DNA from 4 places in the Specibacter sp. NPDC078692 genome. Region 1 is predicted to be linked to each of the others. Evidence: riboswitches for the same ligand, from Rfam matches in the RefSeq annotation. Region 1 holds a riboswitch; each other region holds the start of a gene.

Region 1 (3,553 bases):
TTCGAAGTTGGCGCGATTACGACGGTACAACAGTTTTTTCTCAATGTCACGTTCAGGTCACGGTCGTGTGACTAAGTCGTAACTATGGAGGCCCTGTGGAGGACTTACAGCCAACCCTTAGGATCGACAACTTCGTCGTCGATGATGACCTCGAAATGCAGATGGGGGCCGGTAGAGGCGCCTGTGGAGCCACTGAGGCCCACAACATCTCCGCGTTCAACCTTCTGGCCAACCTGCACCAGATTGGCGCTCATGTGGTTGTACGAGGTTGAGAGGCCGTTGCCGTGGTCGATAACCACGCGATTGCCACCACCGAAGTCATGCCAGCCCGAGAAGGTAACGGTTCCACCAGCGGCGGAAAGTACTTCTGTGCCGCTTGCGACGGCGTAGTCCTGGCCGGTGTGACGCTCATCGATCTGGCCGGTGATGGGGCTGATGCGGTTACCAAAGGGTGAACTCTCAACCAAGGTCAGCAGGGGTGCCGAGAGGGTCCCTTTGGAAGCCTGGGGCGTCACGTTGGAGGCGTTGACCTTGAGGGTTTCTTTGAGCTGACCATCAGGGTTCAAGGCACTGCCGATTTCCGGAGTGGCGAAGGTGATGGGGATCTGCGCGCCTGCTGTGACCAGTGTTTCCGCGGAAACAGCTGCTGCAGTATCGAGGTGAAGGTCTTCGGAAACCTGCGTGGAAGGAAGCGTGACAGCCAGGACTAGACCCGTGGCCGCCATGGCTACGCCCATTTTTTGGCCGGCGCCGCTGGCGACTCCGGCACGCAGCAACTGGGCTACTGCACTACTTGTTGGGGCACTTGCACGCTCTGCGGCAATTGCTTCCCGGCGACTACCGGGTACTGACAACAGCTCATGAGTTGCCAACGAAGACGCACGACGGCGTCCCCGCACTTTGACCTCTGACACTAAAAACCTCTCTCGATAAAGCACCTGCGAAGTTAGCTGTCGGATTCGGATCAGAGAGTGTAACTTTTGATCCGGCCCACGCTCTTTTGACACAGGCATAGCCAAGGCGCAGTCAGCGTTGGAGCTGCGTCATAGGTGTTGCGAGTGTTGCATTTCGAGTGTGGGCTTCACCCCAAGACGGACCCATGGTCCGTCAAAAGTGGTTCCCCCGCCCTTGCCTAAATGATTACTGTCCGTGCTGCGAAGGCAAGGTTCGGTGTCGCAGTACGGTAACGCTTTGGTTACAGCGTCATATGTTTACTATACGGTACAAGCGGTAAACGTAATAATTCCGTTATCTTATTCATCAATAGTGCAGTGTCAAAAAACGCCGTTAGCCCAAGGACACGAAAACGTGCGATGCGACCTCTGGCGGAAGCTCCAATGCGCCCTCAATTCCTGGCACCCGCACGGAGATGTACTCCCCCACTTGTCCCAAGGAAATCCGGGCCCCAGGGCGTAATCCACCCTCATCCAATTGGAGCAGGAGTTCAGGGTCCACCTGTATCCGTTCGGACAGCCTGTGAATGATCACTTCTTGGCCGACTGTGTAGCCACTCATGGCCTCCACCAATGTGACCAAGCCCGCAGCAAAAACGGGAGCTACCTCACCTCCCAGCTCTTCCAGACCCGGGATGGGGTTTCCGTACGGAGATTCATTGGGACGTCCCAGCAGGTCAAACAGACGCTGTTCAACCCGCTCACTCATGACATGTTCCCAGCGGCAGGCTTCTTCGTGCACAAAGGCCCAGTCCAGCCCAATCACATCTGAGAGCAAACGCTCCGCAAGGCGGTGCTTGCGCATGACCCTCGTTGCCTTGTCGCGACCCTCGGCTGTCAGCTCCAAGTGCCGATCACCGGAGACGATGACCAGGCCATCGCGTTCCATGCGTCCAATGGTCTGGGAAACGGTAGGACCCGAGTGGTGCAGGCGCTCGGCAATACGCGCCCTCAAGGCGACAATGTTCTCTTCTTCCAACTCCAGGATGGTACGCAAGTACATCTCAGTTGTGTCGATCAGATCAGCCACGGCAATGACCTCCTGTTATTGGGCGAGTTTTATGGCAGTAAGCATCGTCTCTACGTTAGCCTGCTTGCGCCCTTGCGGGGAAACCCGACAGGACTAGAAGGGGTCCACATGAAGATTGAAAGAAGAGCTGAACTGGCGCAGTTGTATTAAAACCCCATATTGCGGGACTGATGTCTTGCATTTGTCGTGTATTTTCTTCTGCGCGCACTTCTACGGCAGAATTGGCAACAGCCCTTGGCTCAAAACACAACTTCCATCGCTTAATTTTGGAGCAACTCGTGAGCGAATCCACGCCCCTCACCATCCCTGCCAACCTGCGCCCGGTCGACGGCCGCTTCGGCGCTGGTCCCTCCAAGATTCGCCCCGAGCAGGTCGCGGCGCTCTCCGAGGCCGGAGCAGCCCTACTCGGCACCTCCCACCGTCAGGCACCGGTCAAGAACCTCGTGGGCGATGTCCGCAGCGGTTTGAAGCAGTTTTTCAACGCACCCGATGATTATGAAGTGATCCTCGGCGTTGGCGGCTCCACCGCGTTCTGGGATGTAGCAACCTTTGGTCTCGTAGAGAACAAGGCCCAGCACCTTTCCTTCGGCGAGTTCGGCTCAAAGTTTGCAGCCGCCACCGATAAGGCCCCGTTCCTGGCTGCTTCCTCCATCATCAAGGCTGAGCCCGGCACCCGCCCGGTGTCCATTGCTGAAGCAGGCGTCGATGTCTACGCGTGGCCCCAGAACGAAACCTCCACCGGCGTTGCTGCCCCGGTGCAGCGCGTTGCAGGCGCCGACGATGGCGCACTGGTTCTGATCGATGCGACCTCCGCAGCCGGCGGCCTGGCCGTTGATGTGAGCGAGAGCGATGTCTACTACTTCGCACCCCAGAAGAACTTCGCCTCCGACGGCGGCCTGTGGCTCGGCTTGTTCTCACCCGCAGCCCTTGAGCGTGCAGCACGCATTGCCGCCTCCGACCGCTGGGTTCCGGACTTCCTGAACCTCAAGACAGCCATTGACAACTCCCTGTTGAACCAGACGTACAACACGCCTGCGCTCTCCACGCTGGTTACCTTGAACAACCAGGTCCAGTGGCTCAACGACAACGGTGGCCTTGACTTCGCCTCGGCACGCACGGCTGATTCCGCTGGCCGCTTGTACACCTGGGCCGAAGAATCGGCTGTCGCTGCCCCGTACGTCGTGAACCGCGAAGACCGCTCCAACGTCATCGTCACCATCGACTTCGACGAATCGGTCGACGCCGCCGCGGTTGCCAAGGTGCTGCGTGCCAACGGCATCGTGGACACCGAGCCTTACCGCAAGCTGGGCCGCAATCAGCTTCGCATCGCCACCTTCGTGGCGATCGATCCCGAAGACGTCACCGCACTGATCAAGTGCATCGACTACGTCATTGAGAACATCTGATTCCTAAGCACCACAAGATAAGGCCGCTACCCGTTCAGGGAAGCGGCCTTATCTTTTGCCTAGAACCTTGTGGCTGGCACCTTCTAGCACCTTGTGGCTGCCCGAGTTTGTCCCCTTATGTGAGGACCGAGCCCAGATGTGTTTTAGTTGTTCCCGACTTCGCC
Region 2 (3,553 bases), on a different contig from region 1:
ATCGACAACGATCTCCCCATACACCCCGGACTCCACTCCGACAGAGTCAAGGTTCAATCCCTCGGTCACGGGATGGCGCCCCGTGGCCACGAGCAGCCGGTCAGCCCGGAATACTTCCTTTCCGCCAGCCACGGATGCGGAGACCAGAATTCCTCCGATTGCCTCATCGCTCGCCACGCTGTCAACGGTGGCCCGCCGGACCACTCGGATGCCTTCGTCGGCAAACACCCCGGCCAGCGCCGTGGCTGCCTCCGGTTCCTCCTGCGAGGCCAGCCGGGAACGGACCAGCATGGTCACCCGGGAGCCCAACCGGGAGAAAAGCTGCGCCATTTCCAGGGCAACATAGCCCCCGCCTAGGACTAGCAATGATTCGGGCACTTCCGCCAGTTCCATCGCCGTCGTCGAGGTCAGGTACCCGGCCTCGGCCAGCCCGGGAACGGGGGGAACCCAGGGCGCGGCCCCGGCGGCCACGAGGTAGTGCCCGGCCTCGATCATTCGCACGGCACCATCTGGGGAGGCGACCCGGAGCAGCGGTGCGTCCTGGGTCCCGGTGAACGACGCGTCCCCCTCGATCATGGCCCAGCCGTAATCCGCAGCCAGGTCGACGTACTTCTCCGTCCGCATAGACTCCACCAGGGCGGCCTTGCCCTGGATCAGGGCCGGCATGTCCACCGGACCCGCCGAGGCCGCCACCCCGGGGAAACGGGCCGAATCCAACGCCAGGTGGCGTGCCTCCGCGGCGGCCAGTAGCGCCTTCGAAGGCACGCACCCGGTGTTCACGCATGTCCCGCCTACGGTGCCGCGTTCCACCATCACGACGCGCTTGCCCAATCCGGTGGCCCGGATTGCGGCCGCAAAAGCGCCGCCGCCGGAACCAATAATCGCCAAGTCGAATTCTTCGTTTGTCATTCCAGACGCCTTCTTCCCTGTGGTTCAAAAGATCCTAGGCACCATCATGAACCTTCCAGTACAGTGGAATGTCAAGTGTGGTCGCCATTGAAAGGGAATCGTCGAATATGAGGATCGGACAACTTGCGGAAGCGACCGGGACCACGACCAAGACACTGCGGTTCTATGAAGAGTCGGGGCTGCTTCCCCCGGCCGAACGCCTGGCCTCCGGCTATCGGGACTACGCCGAGGATGCCGTGGGGCTGGTCGGGTTCATCCACCGTGGCCAGGCCGCCGGGCTCACCCTCGCCCAGATCGGGCAGATTCTGAAGATCCGTGAGGGCGGCCAGACGCCGTGCTCACACGTCCAGGGCCTGCTGGGGGCGCGCCTCGGCGAACTCGATGCTCAGATCGCCGAGCTTCTGGCCCTCAGGGAAACTATTTCCCAGCTCCATGTAAAGGCGAGCAAACTGGAGCCGGATTCCTGCTCCGCTGACCAGGTCTGCCGCTACCTCTGATCAACATCCCACCTCGGTGGTCGCGGGTGCCCATGGCCCCGTGCGTCTGGTCGAGGGTCTGGTTGGCTCCAAGGTTGCCCGTTGGCCTGGCACCTCAGCGGGGCCGAACACCTGTCCGACCATGCCGTGACTCTGATGGGCTGACAAGTCGCGACTCTGCGGCCCCGGTTGCAACAAGAACCGCCAAACCGAACCATCAATGAACCACCGCACCGAACCGACATTCACAGATTCTGAATTGCGGCGCGCAAGGACGCGCTGATGAGGTTCGGCTTACTGTGGGAATCGGCGATCTGGCTCAATGGAAGAAATCCGGGCGGCAATGGGCAGGCCGTCGCCATCCGTATAGACGTTGGGTCGAGGTATGTTCGTTGAATTACGTGAGCTGGAGATTCGCGGCGACCGAGTCGGTATGCTTGCCGGCCTCTGGGCAAATTTTACCCTTGAGGCTAGCCAGTGCCGCGCGTACGACTTTTACAGGTGCATCGGCATGGTTGATGACATCTCAGCTGTTGCCCTAAAGGGGCAGCATATTTTCAACGAACTGCGTTATTTGGCCTGGCTGGCCGAGGGGTCAGGAGGGCTGTGAAATATGAATTTGTGGGGCTTTCTGTCCTGGGCGGGAGCCTAGTTGCCCTTGTATCTGGCCGCTATTTGCCGCCGACTAGCATTCCCGGCCGGCCCGAAGCTGGATCATCTCCTGAGCCGAACTGCCAACCTGAGGAAGACTGCCAGAGACGAGGAATTGAGAGGATTGGGTTTCCGCGGGTCCAAGTGAATTGATCCCGGGTATGTGGAGGTCGGACCGGCGGTCAGCCAGTGGTGAAAGGTGACGTGGCCTGGGCACCGAACTTCATGTGTAACGAAATTATAACTTTTGGTTCTTGTCCGTTAGGATTGAAAAAATATATACCCCTAACGGGTATTTCGTGGGCCGCTTCGCCAAACCCCGTCGGCGGTCCGCGATCGTTCATTTTTGCGACGGGGACGGAGGAACCACTACCGGTGCCTTGTTGCACCTTGGGGTGAAGCCTGCTCAACAAACCACTGCCTATATGGCGGGGCGTTGGACTGGCCGGGCCTACCTCGCCCGAATCCGACAGCTAACTTCGTAGGCGTTGAGAGGACCTCATTTATGCCTGCCCACCGCCAGCATGGCCGCCGTCGCGCGACCAAATCAAGACTCATCAACACGTCGAACAAAGGACGTCACTGGGCGTCGGCCCCTGACGTGACTATCGAGCCCTTCACAGGCAAGAAATCATTGACGATGGCTGTCGCAGCAGCAGGTTTCATTGCATTGACTGCCCTTCCTGCCGCCCACGCTGAGACCAATCATCTTTCGCCTGCCGTGACCGCCAACGTGTCTATGTCCTCGGGTCAACCGAAAATAACGGCGGATCAGGATGTCGTGGTGTCCTTCGCTAAGCCACTGGTGTCCAGCAAGCCAGCCCAGGCAGCAACGCCGCCGAGCGCCCTGCACCCGGCGGCTGCCCAAGAGGCGCCAATTCCCACACTGGCGCCAGAAGAGGCGCCAGCAGCTGTGCCAACGCCCGCGCAGCCGTCCTCAGGGCTTCGCCCTCCGTTGGCTGAGCTGACGGTCACCTCACCATTTGGGTATCGGGTCAATCCGCTGACTGGGGCGGGAGGGGAACTGCACACAGGGATCGACTTTGCTGGCGCGTGCGGCACCTCAGTATTTGCGTCAGGCTCAGGTACCGTGACGGAAGCTGGGTGGAGCCCGTATGGTGGCGGAAATCGAATCGTTATCGACCACGGTGGTGGGATCAAGACCACCTACAACCATTTGGACTCCATTGGGGTCAGTGTTGGGCAGGAGGTCAATGGCGGCGCCCCGATAGCTGGAGTCGGCACGACGGGCAATTCCACGGGATGCCACCTGCACTTTGAGGTCGTAGTTGATGGACAGACGGTGGACCCTACACCGTTCATCTAGGACTTCATCATGGATTGCGGCCGGGCGCGTGGCTTTGAGCGTACGCTGCCCGGCGGCCATTATGGGTTCGGGGTTCTCCTCAGGTGTCGCGGCGCCCAATTGCCCGGTGATGGAACTTCGAGGCATGGAAGTTCAGGCGCTGCGAAATCGGCGCCCGTCGACTACGCCTGGCACAGGAGCGGGCGGCTGG
Region 3 (3,553 bases), on a different contig from region 1:
CTGCCCCTTGGCCCGGGGCACGTGCACCGCAGGGACGAGCTGATCGGCTCGCATCCGCCACAGTGAGACGATCACGGCCGCAAAGCTGGCGGCGTTGATCAGGAAGGCCGGTCCCGTGCCAACCAGCGCGATCACCAGCCCGGCAACACCGGGGCCAGCAAGACGGGCCAGATTGAAGGACGCGCTATTAAGTGCGACGGCGTTGGGGACGTCTTCCTTGCCGACGACTTCCGAGACAAACGCCTGTCTTGACGGAGCATCAAAGGCGCTGGCCACACCCAGTAGGAGCGCCAATGCATACACATGCCACAGATGTACAGAGCCCGTGACCACCAAGATTCCCAACAAAAGCGCACAGATCCCCATGGCCGATTGGGTAACTAGCAACAGCTTTCGCTTGTTGACGCGGTCTCCCAAGAGCCCCGCGTAGGGCCCTAGGAAAATAATGGGCAGAAATTGTAGGCCAGTGGTGATTCCCGCGGCTGTTCCTGAATTGTTGGTCAGAACCGTCAAGACCAGCCAGTCTTGCGCCACTCGCTGCATCCACGTACCGATGTTGGAGACCAGCGCACCGGTCACCCAGAGCCGATAGTTGCGCACCTTGAGCGCTCGGAACATTGAACTCATTAGGCGCTCATCTCCTGCAGGATCAAGGCCGCCTCATGGAGAGTGCTCCGCTCCTGTGGGGTCAGCGCGGCAACTCGCTGCGCCAGCCACGCGGTTCGCAAGGAGCGCGCTTGGCGCAGTGCAGCACTCCCGGCAGCGGTGATGCTGATCAATACTTGGCGCTTGTCCAAGGGATTTTCACTCCGGCTGACAAAATCAACTGCCGCTAAGTCATTGACAATCCGAGTCATGGACGGCGCCTGCACCTGTTCCCGTGCAGCCAACTGCCCCACGGTCCGAGGCCCTTCCCCTAGCCCCGCCAGCACCGAGTAGCGTCCGGGACTCAATTCCCCTGTCGCCGCTTCAGCCCGGAGCCGCCTCGAGGTACGCATCACGGCCACCCGCAGTTCCGCGGCCAAGTGCCCTGGATCTTGGGCGTCAGTATCTTGGACGGGTTGCGGGGAATGTTCAGTCATGGTTGCTCATCTACCTAGTTACAAAAGTTTCGTATCTTCTGCTTCCAATCATAGATCGTTAGCATTGCTAAGTAAATGTCAACTTGCTCACCCGCCAAAAAGTCGCCTACTACAAAGGTCGTTACCATAATGTGACATATGGTTTCGGTTCGGTTACGCTGGCTAAAGTGCCTTCTGAATCATTACCGGTTCTGGCATCAATGGACGGTTCGCCGAGCTCTGCCGCCGCCCATTCCCACCAGATCCATGGCAGAGACGGGGGACCCAATCTTTACGGGCCTTCCCATAATGGAAGCCCTTGGGGTTAAGCCAGCGCAACGAAAATAGGCAGTGAATACTGCCTCTGGAAGCTGCGCGGCCGGATTCTCTAGTCCGTTCCCGACAGCTCACCTCGCAGGCGTAGAGAGGCACCACACATGTCTGCAGCACCTCAGCGCGGCCGTCGTCGCGCAGAACCAGCAAGCCGGCCCTCACTTCGCGACCTAGCTACTGTCCACAAAGGAACGGCCCGCACGGGAACCCGTGCGGCCACCCCGCGCAGCGTTTCTGCTGTCTCTACCACCGCCAAGTGCATGGCCGCTGTAGCCGTCGTGGGCGCCTTGATGGCTGCCGGATCGGTGGCCTCAAACACCATGAACCCTGTGGCCGATGGCGCGGACACGCGCAGCCTGGTCGCAGCCATTGATCAGGGCGTACCCACTGCTATCTCTGCCCCGTCGGACGCAGCCATTAGCTTCTCCGGGATCACCGTCAGCTCCAAGGCTTCGCCCACAACCACACCTTCCGCGGCTCCGGTCAAGCCCGAAGCCGCTGCGGTCACTCCCGTGGCGAGCCCTGAAGCTGCCCCGCTTGCACGCCCCGCCGCCGTGGATGACCCCGCCGCAGCGAAGGCTTTCGCGGCCAGCCAGCTGGGTTCCCACGGCTGGGGTGCGGACCAGATGAACTGCCTAAACCTGCTCTGGGAGCGCGAATCTAACTGGCGCACCACGGCCGAGAACGCCTCCAGTGGCGCTTACGGGATTGTCCAGTCGCTGCCAGCCAGCAAGATGGAAAGCGTCGGATCCGACTGGGCCACCAACTATGAAACCCAAATCCGTTGGGGCCTGGGCTACATCGAAGGCCGTTACGGATCACCTTGCGGGGCCTGGGGCCACTCCGAATCCGTGGGCTGGTACTAACTACAGCGCGAACGCAGCTCAGCGCGAGCCTAGCACCGCTTAGCACCGCATGAAAGGCGAGTCTATGGCTGATGAAACCGCTGCTCGCCACGAGCTGATTACCGCGCTAGGACTACTGCCGATTCCCGGCGGCACCGTCCACTTGCGCGACGCCCGCTCAGGCATCACCCGGGACGAGGCACTACTCCCCTTCACCCTCGGCAAGACCCAACTGACCCGCGGCATGTGGGATCTGGTGAGCGGGCCGACGTCGAACTTCACTTCCTCATTCCCTTCCTCTACTGCCACTGCTAACCCTGCGGTCCCCATGGCGTCTGCCGCTGACGACGCCGGAACCCCACTTGCGCTCGACCGGCGCCCCGCGCAACCCCTCACCTGGTTTGACGCCGTCGGCTGGTGCAATGCTGCCTCGGAATTGGCTGGCCTGACGCCCGCGTACGCCATCGCCGGCCGCGACGTTTTCTGGGATGTCGACTCAGACGGCTTCCGGCTGCCCACGGAAGCGGAATGGGAGTGGGCTGCGCGCGCCGGTTCGACAGGCCCGCTGTACGGTGAACTGCCCGACATTGCCTGGACGTTTTTGGATAGTCTTGACGGCCCGCAAGACGTTGGCACTAAAGAACCCAACAGCTTCGGACTCTTCGACATGATCGGCAATGTCTGGGAATGGTGCTGGGACTACGCCGACACCGCCCGCTACGGTGACTACAGAAGTTTGCGTGGAGCCGGCTGGGATGATCGCCCGTGGAGCGCCCGGGCGTCGGTCCGCCGAGGCAGCGCCCCGGATGCCGTGCTGGAAGATGTGGGATTCAGAGTGGCTCGCGGTGCGGTGGGTAAACCTGGCACCATGGCCGCTCAAGGCTGGTCCGCTGACGCCGACAGAAACAGGGCCGCCATCACGGGTCCACGGCCCGTTGGCTGGACCCCGCTGCGCCACTGACGGCCTCCCTGCGCCGCCCACAGATCAGCTGCGCCGCCGCATACGAAAAATGCCACAGTTTGACGTTGTTGCCATGGTTCAAACCCTGGCAACAACGTCAAACTGTGGCATTTCCTATCAGTGTGCTTAGTCCACTACGCCGTACAGGCGGTCGCCCGCGTCGCCGAGGCCCGGCACGATGTAGGAGTTCTCGTCGAGACCCTCATCGATAGAGGCCAAAACTACGTGCACGTTGTCGCGTCCGCCGTGGGCAGCTTCGAGCTTGGCGAGGCCTTCCGGTGCTGCGAGCAGGCAGATGCAGGTGATGTCCGCGGCACCGCGGTCAAAGAGGAACTTGAATGCCTCGATCAGGG
Region 4 (3,553 bases), on a different contig from region 1:
AAATTTCAAATTCGACGCTACCGACTCCGCATGGCCTTGGCAGCGGCGGCACTTATTCCGGCATTCGCAGCCGCACCAGCACTAGCCCATGACGCGCTCGAATCCACCGTTCCGGGCGTTGATGCCACAGTTGCCGTAGCGCCCAGCTCAGTCTCGTTGACACTGTCCAATCCTCCGGCAGATTCCGAAAGCCTGAAACTCAGTCTCATCACCGTCACCGATGGGGAGGGGAAAACTGTCAGCGACGGCCAGGTCACCATCCAAGGTCCAACACTCTCCACTAAGATCACCAACGGCAGCTCCGGGCAATACAAGGTGTTGTGGCGTGCAGTCTCCTCAGACGGCCACCCCATTGAGGGGAACTACGCTTTCACTGTTCAGGACCTTAGCCAGGGCGCGACGGTCACTGCAGCGCCAACAACAGTGGTGCCCGAAGCCAGCCCAGCGGTGAACGCTGCCTCTGACGTGACCTCCGATCAACCTGAATCATCAAACGCAGGAGGCTTGGTTTTGGCAATCGGAATACCGGCAGCTATTTTGGCTGCCATTGTTGGAACCATGATCATCGTCCGTCGAAGCTTGCGCAAAAGCGAAGCTCCCTAGGCTAAACCCGTTGGCGCTTGGGAGCAAGTCCTTCAGTTGCCAACGGTGGATGGTCGATCCTCGATCAAAGCCTCAGGGATCGACCATCAATGCATCACGCGGCCATTGTCCGCCGGTTTCTGAGATAACGAGAAATACAGCCGCAAAGGGTTCCAAGGGCCATTACAACGAATGCACCCACTCCGACGGCGAAAAGAATGGTCGGTAACAACGTGGGCGGGCCCGACGCTTCGACGGCGGATATGATGGCCAGCCAGTAGGCCCCAGTTGCTACCAACCACGCTGCTCCAGCGAGAGCTACTAGCCACGACCACCCGGCGAACCAGCGTTGTCCGTCCTGGTATGACAGTGCCACCGCCACCGCAACAATGCCAGCCACAAGTAGCAGCTGCGCGCCGAATATGTATGCAGTGGCTATTAGGCCTACAGGAATGCAGAATCCACCGATGAACATGAGCCGTCGGGCACCCAGAGGCATCTTGGTGCCCGCGGCGACTTCCTCACGATGCATGGACGGGGCTGGCATCATGTTCGGGTCTGGGTCTGAAATTTTCATAAATCCTTACGAGTGGGTGGTGCCGCTGGCGAGTGCCCTATGAGGTCTGGTGGGGAAGTGGAGGGGCGGAGCGTCCGCAGACCGAGGATGTGTTCAGATCCGAGTAGACGAGCGTCTGTGCCGGAGCGAAGGAATTGGCCAGCTAAGTCCTGCGATCTACGCTGGCGTCAGTACATCAGTCCATGCTCACCCAACCCTCACAGGATCCGCCCAGCTTACTAGGCGAAAATAAAAGACATATGAACATACGTTCATACTACCGCCGTCTGATCTCTTGATCCGTTGCTTTCAGCCATGATGCGGAAGTGATTGTGCAGCGCCCGAGCGTCAGGGGCAAGCTGACTGTCATTCACACCGTGGTTCTGTAGCTCCCGTGACGGCTGTGGCTCACTAGCTATGGCATATCTGCATAGGTATGCTCGTGTACCGTTTCGCCAAACCCCGCCGGCGGCCCACGTCCAATCAACTCCTAGGCGGGGGTGGAGGACCCATCAGTGGTGCGCTAGCGCACCTTGGGGTGAAGCACATTGAACTGGCCATCGCAATTGCGACCAGTTATCAGATGTGCCGGGCAGAACTCTCGCCCGAATCCGACAGCTAACTTCGCCGGCGCCGAGAGGATTACCACCATGCCTTCCCACCGCCAGCACGGCCGTCGCCGTGCTCAAATGTCCGTGCCAGCTCCCCGCCATACCGGGCGCCATTGGTCCCTACCTCCAGCTACCGTTCCGAAGCGAGGCCGTCTCGGGCGAAAGATGGGCGCCATCGCCGCTTCCGGATTCATCATGGTCGCCACCTTAACGGCCGCTCACGCTGGCGTCGCCCACAACCCTGACACCTTGGATTCAACCGCGCCTTTAGCGATCGAAAAGAACCAGCCACAGGTGACTGCCAATAAAGACGTGGCACTCAGCTTCGCCGCGCCGGCCATCAGCAGCAAGCCGGCACCTTCGAAGGCTCCCGCCCAAGCCCAGTCGATCCCCGCCCAAGCCCAGTCGAGCGAGGTGCAACCTGCATCGCCGGCCCCAGCAACAACGGCGCCGGAAACTCCTTCAACCACTTTGCGCCCGCCACTAGCAAGCATGACCGTCAACTCTCCCTTCGGGTTCCGGTCTAACCCACTCTCGGGCGCCAGTGGAGAACTGCATACAGGCTTGGACCTAGCAGCGACCTGCAATACCGAAGTGTTCGCGGCTGGCACCGGAACAGTTACAGAAGCTGGATGGAGCCCGTATGGCGGAGGAAACCGCATTGTCATTGACCACGGCAATGGCATCCAAACCACATACAACCACCTGGCCAACATCGGACTCAGCGTCGGGCAGCAAGTCACCCAGGGAGCCCTAGTGGCGGGAGCAGGCACAACTGGTAACTCCACCGGCTGCCACCTCCACTTTGAAGTCATGGTCAACGGCCAGACTGTCGACCCTGACCCCTTTGTCTAGACCTCCCTCGCCAGCATTCCCACACTCCGAGCTGTCGTCCCAGTCCGGAGTGGGGCAAAAAAGGTTGCCCAGGTGCAAATTACTTGCTGTGTATAGGACCTACTTTCGATTTGGTGGTGCAGGACTCATCTCTGTGATCCCGACCAGCTTGCGGTGAGGGGGTATCCACTTGCAGGCATTTATTTGCCGCTAAGTGGGTACCCCCTTGGCGTGCGCCCAGTCAAGAGTGGCAAAGGCATCCCTCCGATTGCCTAGCCCATGGGCCGATCTCGCTCAGAACCAGTCTCAAAAGAGCTGCCTATCGGAACGAAAGCATGATGAACCGTCCCGGAAATTATGCCGCCAGAAAACTGGCGGCATAATTTCCGAGACGGTTCAATTGCTGGTGGGGCGGCTATTGTCAGTCTTATGCCCGTGGAATTTTTGACTGATGAACAGGCGCAGGCCTATGGAAGGTTCGCCGAGGAACCGACGCGGCCTGAGCTGGAGCGCTTCTTCTTCCTCGACGACGAGGACCGGAACCTGATCGCGAAACGAAGAGGCGACCACAACCGCCTAGGCTTCGCCCTGCAGATGTGCACGGTCCGGTACATCGGGCTGTTCCTGGATAACCCCTCGGCCGTGCCGTGGCCGGTCGTTGAGCATCTGGCGCAACAGCTGGAGATTGAGGATCCTTCCTGCCTCAAGGAGTACACCGAGCGGCCCAAGACAGCGTATGAGTACGCGTGGGTGATCCGCGATGCATACGGCTACCACCAGTACGAGGACCCCGCCCACGGGCGGATGTTCAGGGCGTTCCTGCACGGGCGGGCGTGGACGCACGCCGAGGGACCTGTCGCGTTGTTCAACCACGCGGCGGGTTGGCTGCGTCGGCACTGGGTGCTGCTACCCGGGGTGAACGTGCTGGCCCGGCAGGTTTCCGAGGTCCGTGCCATCGCCGAGAAGCGGC

What was found. A riboswitch is a leader RNA that binds a small molecule or an ion and turns the genes downstream of it on or off. The one in region 1 is predicted to bind cyclic di-AMP.
Region 2: linked by a shared signal. The riboswitch ahead of AB0O97_RS17690 (M23 family metallopeptidase) and the one ahead of AB0O97_RS09935 (M23 family metallopeptidase) in region 1 are both predicted to bind cyclic di-AMP.
Region 3: linked by a shared signal. The riboswitch ahead of AB0O97_RS08235 (transglycosylase) and the one ahead of AB0O97_RS09935 (M23 family metallopeptidase) in region 1 are both predicted to bind cyclic di-AMP.
Region 4: linked by a shared signal. The riboswitch ahead of AB0O97_RS06235 (peptidoglycan DD-metalloendopeptidase family protein) and the one ahead of AB0O97_RS09935 (M23 family metallopeptidase) in region 1 are both predicted to bind cyclic di-AMP.

Annotation. Positions count from the first base shown of each region.
Region 1 covers NZ_JBFBLV010000011.1:68,469-72,021, reverse strand. The annotation lists gene AB0O97_RS09935 (M23 family metallopeptidase) at 105-914, opposite strand; cyclic di-AMP (ydaO/yuaA leader) riboswitch at 919-1,183, opposite strand; gene AB0O97_RS09930 (metal-dependent transcriptional regulator) at 1,288-1,983, opposite strand; gene serC (phosphoserine transaminase) at 2,262-3,389, shown strand; gene AB0O97_RS09920 (DUF3027 domain-containing protein) at 3,533-3,553, opposite strand, start outside.
Region 2 covers NZ_JBFBLV010000035.1:180-3,732, reverse strand. The annotation lists gene merA (mercury(II) reductase) at 1-909, opposite strand, end outside; gene AB0O97_RS17700 (heavy metal-responsive transcriptional regulator) at 1,017-1,406, shown strand; gene AB0O97_RS17695 (hypothetical protein) at 1,771-1,995, shown strand; cyclic di-AMP (ydaO/yuaA leader) riboswitch at 2,337-2,536, shown strand; gene AB0O97_RS17690 (M23 family metallopeptidase) at 2,638-3,363, shown strand.
Region 3 covers NZ_JBFBLV010000008.1:120,047-123,599, reverse strand. The annotation lists gene AB0O97_RS08245 (MFS transporter) at 1-627, opposite strand, end outside; gene AB0O97_RS08240 (MarR family transcriptional regulator) at 627-1,082, opposite strand; cyclic di-AMP (ydaO/yuaA leader) riboswitch at 1,299-1,494, shown strand; gene AB0O97_RS08235 (transglycosylase) at 1,499-2,260, shown strand; gene AB0O97_RS08230 (SUMF1/EgtB/PvdO family nonheme iron enzyme) at 2,325-3,200, shown strand; gene upp (uracil phosphoribosyltransferase) at 3,327-3,553, opposite strand, start outside.
Region 4 covers NZ_JBFBLV010000006.1:25,741-29,293, forward strand. The annotation lists gene AB0O97_RS06225 (copper resistance CopC family protein) at 1-603, shown strand, start outside; gene AB0O97_RS06230 (hypothetical protein) at 698-1,159, opposite strand; cyclic di-AMP (ydaO/yuaA leader) riboswitch at 1,582-1,783, shown strand; gene AB0O97_RS06235 (peptidoglycan DD-metalloendopeptidase family protein) at 1,789-2,604, shown strand; gene AB0O97_RS06240 (DUF4158 domain-containing protein) at 3,013-3,553, shown strand, end outside.